3 regions of the Ensifer sp. GW821-FHT05G01 genome follow, and region 1 is predicted to be linked to each of the others. Evidence: riboswitches for the same ligand, from Rfam matches in the RefSeq annotation. Region 1 holds a riboswitch; each other region holds the start of a gene.

Region 1 (3,272 bases):
GCCTCGTTGACGACGACAGCGACCTGCGCAAGGCGATGAAGCAGACGCTCGAGCTTGCCGGCCTGAGCGTGACAGACTTTCCCGGTGCGGCGGATGCGCTCGCCGTGCTCGGCCCCGACTTCGGCGGTATCGTCATCAGCGATATTCGCATGCCGGGGATCGATGGCCTCACATTGTTTCGCCGGGTCGCCGGCTTCGACCCCGACCTTCCCGTCATCCTGGTCACCGGCCACGGCGATATTCCGATGGCCGTGCAGGCCCTTAAGGACGGCGTCTATGACTTCATTCCGAAACCCTTTGCTGCCGACCGTCTTGTGCAAAGCGCGCGCCGCGCGCTCGAAAAACGCCGACTGGTGATGGAGAACCGCGCGCTGAAGCGCGCGGCCGAAACGGCGGGCGAAAGCCTGCCGCTGATCGGCCAGACGCCGGTCATGGAACGGCTGCGCCAGACCTTGCGACATATCGCCGACACCGATGTCGATGTGCTCGTCGCCGGCGAGACCGGCAGCGGCAAGGAAGTGGTGGCGACGCTGCTGCACAACTGGAGCCGGCGCCGGGATGGGAATTTCGTGGCGCTGAATTGCGGCGCACTGCCGGAAACGGTGATCGAAAGCGAACTTTTCGGCCACGAACAGGGCGCCTTTACCGGTGCGCTGAAGAAGCGCATCGGCCGCATCGAGCATGCGAGCGGCGGCACGCTTTTCCTCGACGAGATCGAGGCGATGCCGCCGGCAACGCAGGTCAAGATGCTGCGCGTGCTGGAAGCCCGCGAAATCACCCCGCTTGGCACCAACGTGGTGCGCCCTGTCGATATCCGCGTCATCGCCGCCGCCAAGATCGATCTCGGCGATCCGGCCCAGCGCGGCGACTTTCGCGAGGATCTCTATTTCCGGCTGAACGTCGTAACCCTGTCGATCCCGCCGCTGCGCGAGCGCCACGACGACATCCCGCTGCTGTTCTCGCATTTCCTGACGCGGGCGGCGGAGCGGTTCAAGCGCGACGTTCCTGATATCTCGCCAGCGGTGCGCCACCATCTAATGTCGCATTCCTGGCCTGGCAATGTGCGCGAGCTCTCGCATTTCGCCGAACGCGTCGCCCTTGGCGTCGAGGGTCCCCTCGGACAAGCGACCGCCAGCCCGACAGCATCCGCTGCCGCCCTTCCCGAGCGGCTTGAGCGCTACGAAGCGGAGATTTTGAAGGAGGCGCTGCGGGCGCAGCGCGGCGACGTCAAGGCGACGATCGAGGTGCTCGGCATTCCGCGCAAGACCTTCTACGACAAGCTGCAGCGGCACGGCATCAATCGTGCGGATTATGCCGAGCGCCCGGCATCCGAAAAGCCCGGTCGCTAGCGCGCGATCAACAGGCGAAGGACACAACCGCCGGATTAGCGCTTGACGGCGCATCCGGATCGATGGCTTTCTTAAGGCATTCACCAGGGGGGTCCCGTCAAGGGGCTGAGATTCTGCTGGTCGGATCGGCTTGGCCGACCGAGGCGCAGTGACCCGTTGAACCTGATCCAGTTCATACTGGCGTAGGGACGGTGCAGACATCGACGCCACGATTCCGTCCTTCGCACGGAATTTCGGGCGAACCTGTCTTTTCCTTCCGGCTTCAGAACTGGGTCTCCAACCGCAAACTTGGAGCCTCATCATGAATATTGCCACCAAACCCGCAGGCCTCTCCGTCACCAAAGGCCCGCTTTCCGCTTCGAAGAAGGTCTATAAATCCGGCGCGATCCACCCTGAAATCCGCGTGCCGATGCGCGAAATCGCCCTGCACCCGACATCGGGCGAGCCGCCGGTCACGGTCTATGATGCCTCCGGGCCATACACCGTCGAAGACGTAAACATCCGCATCGAGGACGGGCTGCCGAGACCGCGGCGCAACTGGATCATCGCGCGCGGCGATGTCGAGGCCTATGACGGTCGTTGCGTCCGGCCCGAGGATAACGGTTTTGCCAGCGGCGACCGGCTGACACCGACCTTCCCCTTCCGTCATGCACCGCTGCGGGCAACCGGAAGGCGCGCCGTGACGCAGCTTGCCTATGCGCGCGCCGGCATCATCACGCCGGAAATGGAGTTTGTCGCCATCCGCGAAAACATCGGTCGCGACGCTGCGCGTGCCACGGCGCGCGACGGCGAAAGCTTCGGCGCCCATATCCCTGACCACGTCACACCGGAATTCGTCCGCCAGGAGATCGCCAGCGGCCGCGCCGTACTGCCGGCCAACATCAACCACCCGGAATCCGAGCCGATGATCATTGGCCGGAATTTCCTGGTGAAGATCAACGCCAATATCGGCAACTCCGCCGTCACCTCCTCGATGGCCGAGGAAGTCGAGAAAATGGTCTGGGCGACGCGTTGGGGCGCCGACACTGTCATGGATCTGTCGACCGGGCGCAACATCCACAACATCCGCGAATGGATCATCCGCAATTCGCCCGTGCCGATCGGCACCGTGCCGCTCTATCAGGCACTCGAAAAGGTCAACGGCATCGCCGAGGATCTGACCTGGGAGGTCTATCGCGACACGCTGATCGAACAGGCGGAACAAGGCGTCGACTACTTCACCATCCATGCCGGTGTCCGGCTTCACTATATCCCGTTGACGGTCGATCGCGTCACCGGCATCGTCTCGCGCGGCGGCTCGATCATGGCCAAGTGGTGCCTGCATCACCACAAGGAGAGCTTTCTCTACGAGCACTTTGCCGAGATCTGCGACATCTGCCGCGCCTATGACGTGTCGTTCTCGCTCGGAGATGGCCTGCGCCCGGGCTCGATTGCGGACGCCAACGACGCGGCGCAATTTTCCGAGCTGGAAACGCTGGGCGAACTGACGAAGATCGCCTGGGCCAGGGATTGCCAGGTGATGATCGAAGGCCCCGGCCACGTGCCGATGCACAAAATCAAGGAGAACATGGACAAGCAGCTCGCGGTCTGCGGCGAGGCGCCATTCTATACGCTTGGGCCGCTCACGACCGATATCGCGCCCGGCTACGACCACATCACGTCCGGCATCGGGGCGGCTATGATCGGCTGGTTTGGCACCGCCATGCTCTGCTACGTGACGCCGAAGGAGCATCTGGGGCTTCCCGACCGAAACGACGTAAAGACCGGGGTGATCACCTACAAGATCGCCGCCCACGCCGCCGACCTCGCCAAGGGGCACCCGGCCGCGCGCACCCGCGACGACGCCCTGTCGCGCGCTCGTTTCGAATTCCGCTGGGAAGATCAGTTCAACCTGTCGCTCGATCCGGAGACGGCACGCGCCTT
Region 2 (3,272 bases), on a different contig from region 1:
GCATCGAACCCGAGCTCCATCACCGTCGTTGCATGTGAAGGGCGGCCGATGCCCGCATCGACAATCAATGGCACATCAGGGAAATGCGCGCGCATCGACCTCAAGGCGGACAGGTTTTGCGGCCCCATGGCACTGCCGATCGGAGCACACCAGGGCATCAGCACGCGGCAACCAGCTTCCAGCAGGCGTTCGGCAACAACCAGATCGTCGGTCGTATAGGGAAAGACCTCGAAGCCTTCGTTCGAAAGGATCCGTGCGGCTTCGACCAGCGCGAACACATCCGGTTGCAATGTGTCATGATTGCCGATCACTTCGAGCTTGATCCAGTTCGTCTTGAAAACCTCGCGCGCCATCTTGGCAGTCAGCACCGCCTCCTTGGTGGTGTGGCAGCCGGCGGTGTTGGGCAGTATTTTCGTCCCGAGGTCGCGGATCAGCTCGAAAAACGCACCTCCCCCTTTGCCGCCGGCCGTCTCTCTCCTCAAGGAGACCGTGACGATTTGTGTCTCTGAGGCCCGTACGGCGTCGGACAGTACGGCTGGCGATGGATAGCCCGCCGTGCCCAGGAGCAGTCGAGTGGTGATATCCGTGTCGTAGACGTGCAGCATGCTCAGCCACCTTTCATCGGCGAGAGAATTTCGATGCGATCATGGTCGCGTAAGCGCCATCCATCGCGGTCGGCCGCGTGAACGAGTTCGCCGTTGACAGCGGTTGCCAGCCAGCTTCCTTCATAGTCGAGTGCTGCCATCAGTTCGGCGAGCGTCGAGCAGGCGATCTCCTGCTCCTCGCCATTGACGTTAAGGTTCATCATAGAACTCCGATCTGTGGTCCGGGTTGAGCAGAAGTTCCGCAACGTCATGCGCTAGGGCCGGCGAGAGTAGGAAACCGTGTCGATACGTGCCGTTCAGGGAATAGATTGAGCCGGTTCTCGTGATCCTCGGCAGATTGTCGGGGTAGGCGGGGCGAATACCAGTTCCAGTTTCAGTAATCTGCGCCTCGCCGAAGGCCGGGTGCAGGGCGTAGGCGGCGTTCAAGAGCTCCATCAATGACCGTGCCGCGATAGGACCGGACAATTCGCTCTCAATCATTGTTGCCCCGACCATGAAGACGCGCTCACGCCGTGGAACGACATAGATGGGGTGTCGTGGATGCAGGAAGCGCACTGGACGTGACAGTTGAATGTCGCCGGTGCGCAGATAGAGCATCTCGCCACGCACGCCCCGCAGAGCCGCGTCATCCGGGAGCCTGGCACGCCCGGTGCAATCGATAGACCAAGAGACACGGTGGTCGACGGTGGCATCGGTCGCCTGGCCGAAGTGAAAACGCACCCTCATGGCCACTAAAGTGTCATGGAGAGATGACAGCGCCTCTCTTGGATCGAGATGCGCTTCCTTCGGGAAGTAGAGTGCACGCGAGAAGCGGCCGGCCAGATCCGGTTCCAGTGCGGCGATCTCGTCGGCATCAAGCCATCTGTACCCGGTGGTTCGTGTCGAAAACCGATCGAGCTCGCGAGTGTCACGTGGGGCGGCGACGACAAGTGTGCCCTCCTGCGTGACTTTGTCGGGCAGCGCCGCCTGCCACCACTCAATGGCTGTCGCACCGAGGCGTTCGACTTTTTCGTCGGCACCTTCGCGCTCACACCAGGGTGCCAGCATGCCACCGGCAAACCAGGATGCACCGGCGCCAATGCGTTCGGCCCGCTCGACAATGTCGACCTCAATGCCGCGCCGCGCCAGTTCGTAGGCCGTGACGAGACCGACGACTCCCGCTCCCTTAATGACCACCGGTTGCATTCGCCTTCCGCTCGATCCGATACTTGGGTGTCGCGGTAGGGTCATTTGCCCATTCGCCGCTGCGCTAACGGACGTCGGTGTTGCCGTCTATATCTGCGGTACGGTTCGTGTGCGGCATATGAAAAAACCATTCGCTGGCTCCAACTTTAACGTTTGGAGACCCAGATCCTGGAGCTGGAAAGATAGAGACACGTCCAAGCGATCGCAAAGGAGCTGTCGCAGCGCCGTCGTTCCCACCGTCCCTACGCCAGCATGAACTGGATCAGGTTCAACGGGTCATTGCGCTGCGGTCGAAAAAGCCGATCCGCCCAGCAATATCTCAGCCCCCTGTCAGGACCCCCCTGGTGAATGAACCGAGTTCAAAGGCCAATGCCCTGCTTTGTCAAGTGTCGTTTTGGTGGTCATGTTGACAACCTAGGTCGCCAGATTTTGTAGCGGTCAGCGCAAGGAACGCATCGTCATGCCTGACGCCGTCATCATGATCTGCAAGGAGGGCGCCTGCATGGCGAAGCTATTTCAGGTGCTTCGGCGGCTCGTCATTTTCATCCGGGTTTGGGTTGGGAATCTCGTCGGGAAGGACGTCGGGCTCTGGTTCCTCGATAGGAGGCTGCGGCATGTCCGGCGGCAGGCCTGGGGGCAGGTCGGGAGCGGGCGGCGTCGGGATAGGTTCAGTCGGTATCGTGCTCATGTTGGTCTCCTCATTTGGAAGGCCAACTTATCCCGCGCCGGTTTTGTTCCGCTGGATGGCTGCATCATGCGCAAAGGACGACCTGACGGATCTGCCGATCCGGCGGCGATCGGCTCGATCATTGAGTTTGGGTATCAGACTGATTTGTCTGCGACGACCCTGTGAACATTGTCGTCGCAGGTCGAAACGCCCAGACCAGCAGGATGCTCATCGAGACGAACAACAAAGAGAAAACAAGACGATTTGACATGGCGCTTTCCTTCACATTTGGAGCTCAGTGAAAGCAGATTTCAGCATTCGTCGCCGTGTCAGGTCGAGCAAGTCTGGCATGGAGACGCGCAGGCGCGATAATCAAGGCGTCGCGGCTGTGCAGGTGACGTGTCCTGTCGCCGCATCGCGCGTCTTTTGGAGTGTCGCGAGACCGGGGTAGCAGCCGCCGCAAGGAGCCATATGGGATGAGACGGGGAGGTATTCCGGCTTGCGCGTGCCTTTATCAGCTCTCCGGCGCGCCGCCAGATTGCGCGACAGCCCAGATCTTTCCCGGGAGGATCCGAGCTGTCGGTTTCATGCTTGCGGCTTTTTCATCGTTATGGGCTAGCGAAGCCACTCGTTCCAGCGTTGCAGCAATTGCGCCGCATTGGCGTTGATCCATTCAGCGTCGGGGACAACCATAAAGTCCCGAACCTCGTTCGCATGCGGCATCGTCTTGCGCACGTCCTCCGACATCAAGGCGATTGCGTCGGTGCTTGGCGGCGTGCACGAAAGCACTTCGCAAGCCATTGCCTGCGCCTCCG
Region 3 (3,272 bases), on a different contig from region 1:
ATTGACGCTCGACCGCCGGTGACGCTTTGCGCCGGCTCCGTCGCGACACGGGCGAGGACCAGGAGCAGCGCGCCGGTCATGACAATCTGCAGGGCAGAGAGTGCAATCGCCCTCTGAGGATCGAAGTCGAAGCGTAGCGCCTGATAGATTGCAACCTCGATGGTGCTGGCGGCCGGCCCGCCACCGAGCGTCAGCACCAGCGTGAAGCTGGTGGCGCAAAGCATGAAAACGAGGCCGGCGGCACCTGGCAGCAATCCGCGCAGGATCGGCCACTCGACAAAGCGGAAGAGTGCGGCGGGCGGCATGCCGAGATTGGCGGCGGTTCTCCAGTATTCCGAGGGGATGCGCTCCAGCCCGGCAAGGAAGAGGCGTGCGACCAGCGGCATGTTGAAGAAGACGTGAGCAAGCAGGATGCCGAAGAGGCCGTAGATGCTGACAGGCTGTTGAAGCCCGAGCCCGGCCAGAGCCGTATTGAGTACACCCTGCCGGCCCCAGATCTCGATTAAGCCCAGGGCGCCGACCAGAACAGGAAGGCCGAGCGGCAGGGCCATGAGCCGCAGCACCCAGACGCGGCCGGGAAAACGCGCCCGACGTGCCAGTGCGCGGGCGATCGGAATGGCGAGCAGAACCGAGAGCAGCGTCGAAAGGCTCGCCTGCAGCAATGTGAAGCGCGTCACCCGCCAGATATAGGCATCGAACAGCACGCCATTGCCGAAGCCGCCGCCCTGAAACAGAAGCGCTGCGACCGCCAGACAGACGAACAGAAGGATGCCGCCGAGACTTAAAGTCCCGGCGGTGATCGTGATCCTGTTTTCGGCAGGCGCGAACAAGCGCGCCTCAGTTCTTGCTCATGGCCGCGAGCCATTCGTCGATCCAGGCCTTGCGGTTTGCCGCCACGTCTCCCGACGGCAGCAGGAAGGTCTTGGCCGGATTGACCAGCTTGCCGAAGGCTTCAGGCAGCGGTTCCTTGGTGGCGGCGACAGGCATCATCCAGTTGGTGGTCGGGATGATCGACTGGAACTCCGGACCGGTCATGAAGCCGAGAAATTGCTTGGCAAGCTCCGGCTCCTTGGCGCTCTTGGTCATGCCGGCGACTTCGATCTGGATGTAGTGGCCTTCCGAGAATTCGGCCGCCTGGTAGCGGTCGGTGTTCTCAGCCACCATGTGGTAGGCGGGAGACGTGGTGTAGGAGAGCACCATCGGTGCTTCGCCCTTGGTGAAGAGACCATAGGCTTCCGACCAGCCTGGCGTCACGGTCAGAACCCGATCCTTGAGCTTGGCCCAGGCGGCACCGGCTTCGTCGCCATAGACGGCCTTGACCCACAGGAGCAGGCCGAGACCCGGCGTCGATGTGCGCGGATCCTCGATGACGATCTTCTGCGACGGGTCGCCTTCGACCAGGTCCTTCAGGCTCTTCGGCGGGGTTTTCAGGGTCTGGGTGTCGTAGACGACGGCGAAATGGCCGTAATCATAGGGAAGGAAGGTGTCGTCGGTGAAGTCGCCGGGCACCTTGACGTCCTTGGCCTCGATGCCGTGCGGCGCGAAGAAGCCGGTGGCCTTGGCTTCGGCGACGAGGTTGGTGTCGAGGCCAAGCACGATGTCAGCCTTGGAGGCAGCACCCTCGAGTTTCAGGCGGGTCAGAAGCTCCACGCCATCGGCGACGCCGACATAGGTGACCTTGCATTCGCAGGTCTTCTCGAAGGCTTCGGCGACCTTGGCGCCCGGGCCCCATTCGGTGATGAAGCTCTCATAGGTGTAGACGGTCAGAGTCTTGTCTGCGGCAGACGCGCCGGTCGTAAAGACAAGGCTGGCGGCAGCGGCAAGCGCTAGCCGGCTAAGGAACTTCAGTTGCGATGATTTGGACATGGCAGGCACCTCTCCCTAAAAATAATGTTGCATGGGAAAAGGGCGTATCGATCCGATCGCGTCTAATCCCTCCGCCGGTATGAGCCGGATCAGGTTCCGCGGGTTGGCGTTAAACGCCTCTCAGCCTTCGGCCAGCATGTGGTCGGAAGGCACCCCGTTAGAGCGGGTAGAGATTTACCGCCGTGACGGTTTGATGGCAAGCGGAGTTTGAACGCGGTATCCGGCAGCCCGACGCTCGCCGATGCTGCCAAGCCTGATGACATCAACGCAAAATCGCCGGATCGCCCCCTCGTTCGGTTTTCTTGCTTTTCCTTGGCAGTGCCTTTGCGCTATGGGCTTTGCCATGGCCCGATCCACCTTCACCATTCTGCTCGGCGGTGCACTGACCCTTACCGATCGCCTTGCGCGCCAGCTTGCCGGCAGCCGCTTCGTTGCGGCCGATGGCGGCATGCGGCATGCGCGCACCCTGTCGGTAATCCCCGACGTCTGGGTTGGCGATTTCGATTCGACCGAGGAGACGCTGCTTGCCGAGTTTGCCGGCGTCCCGCGCGAACCCTATCCCGCCGCCAAGGCTGCAACCGATGGTGAAATCGCCGTCGAGGCTGCGCTTACGCGCGGTGCGGGAGCCCTGATCTTTGCCGGTGCGCTCGGAGGATCCCGCAGCGATCATGCCTTCCTGCACCTGCTTCAGGCCGCTTCGCTGGCCGAACGCGGCTTGCCGGTGTTCATGACGTCGGGCGAGGAAGAGGCCTATCCGCTGCTTTCAGGCGAGATCGAGATCGATCTGCCGAAGGGCAGTCTGTTTTCGATCCTCGGACTGACCGATCTCTTCGGCCTGACGATCGTCAATGCGCGCTATCCGCTCACCGATTTCACCTTGCCGTTCGGGTCGTCCCGCACCGTTTCCAATGTTGCGGAGGGTCCCCTTCGCATTTCCCTCGACACCGGCCGGGCGATTGTTCTCGCTCGCCCCTATGACCTTTCCGGAGCCTGAGCCTTGGCGCCTCCCATTCTGAAACTCGACGATATCTTCCTCACCTTCGGGGGCACGCCGCTTCTGGCCGGCGCCAACCTGCAGGTGGAGCCGGGTGATCGCATCTGCCTTGTCGGGCGCAACGGTTCCGGCAAATCGACGCTGATGAAGATCGCTGCCGGTCTTGCCGAGGCGCAATCGGGTGAGGTGTTCCGCCATCCGTCCTCGACGGTCCGTTACCTGCCCCAGGCACCGGATTTCGAAGGCTACGACACGGTGCAGGCCTATGCGGAATCGGGTCTTGGTCCGAGCGACGATCCGTACCGCGTCACCTATCTGCTGCAGCATCTGGGCCTGACCGGCGAAGAAGACCCGTCGCGCCTTTCCGGCGGCGAGGCGCGCCGCGCAGCACTTGCGCGCGTGATGGCGCCGG

What was found. Region 1 has a riboswitch for thiamine pyrophosphate ahead of thiC (phosphomethylpyrimidine synthase ThiC). Riboswitches for the same ligand answer to the same signal wherever they lie in the genome.
Region 2: it holds a riboswitch for thiamine pyrophosphate, as region 1 does, so the genes downstream of both, thiO (glycine oxidase ThiO) here and thiC (phosphomethylpyrimidine synthase ThiC) in region 1, are expected to answer to the same signal.
Region 3: it holds a riboswitch for thiamine pyrophosphate, as region 1 does, so the genes downstream of both, thiB (thiamine ABC transporter substrate binding subunit) here and thiC (phosphomethylpyrimidine synthase ThiC) in region 1, are expected to answer to the same signal.

Annotation. Positions count from the first base shown of each region.
Region 1 covers NZ_JBWKSC010000002.1:383,727-386,998, reverse strand. The annotation lists gene AC07UR_RS07555 (sigma-54-dependent transcriptional regulator) at 1-1,349, shown strand, start outside; TPP riboswitch at 1,425-1,556, shown strand; gene thiC (phosphomethylpyrimidine synthase ThiC) at 1,651-3,272, shown strand, end outside.
Region 2 covers NZ_JBWKSC010000022.1:41,907-45,178, reverse strand. The annotation lists gene AC07UR_RS33635 (thiazole synthase) at 1-605, opposite strand, end outside; gene thiS (sulfur carrier protein ThiS) at 608-805, opposite strand; gene thiO (glycine oxidase ThiO) at 795-1,790, opposite strand; TPP riboswitch at 2,012-2,143, opposite strand; gene AC07UR_RS33620 (hypothetical protein) at 2,302-2,478, opposite strand; gene AC07UR_RS33615 (ABC transporter substrate-binding protein) at 3,073-3,272, opposite strand, start outside.
Region 3 covers NZ_JBWKSC010000005.1:260,906-264,177, reverse strand. The annotation lists gene thiP (thiamine/thiamine pyrophosphate ABC transporter permease ThiP) at 1-806, opposite strand, end outside; gene thiB (thiamine ABC transporter substrate binding subunit) at 838-1,866, opposite strand; TPP riboswitch at 1,916-2,033, opposite strand; gene AC07UR_RS14965 (thiamine diphosphokinase) at 2,210-2,860, shown strand; gene AC07UR_RS14960 (ABC-F family ATP-binding cassette domain-containing protein) at 2,864-3,272, shown strand, end outside.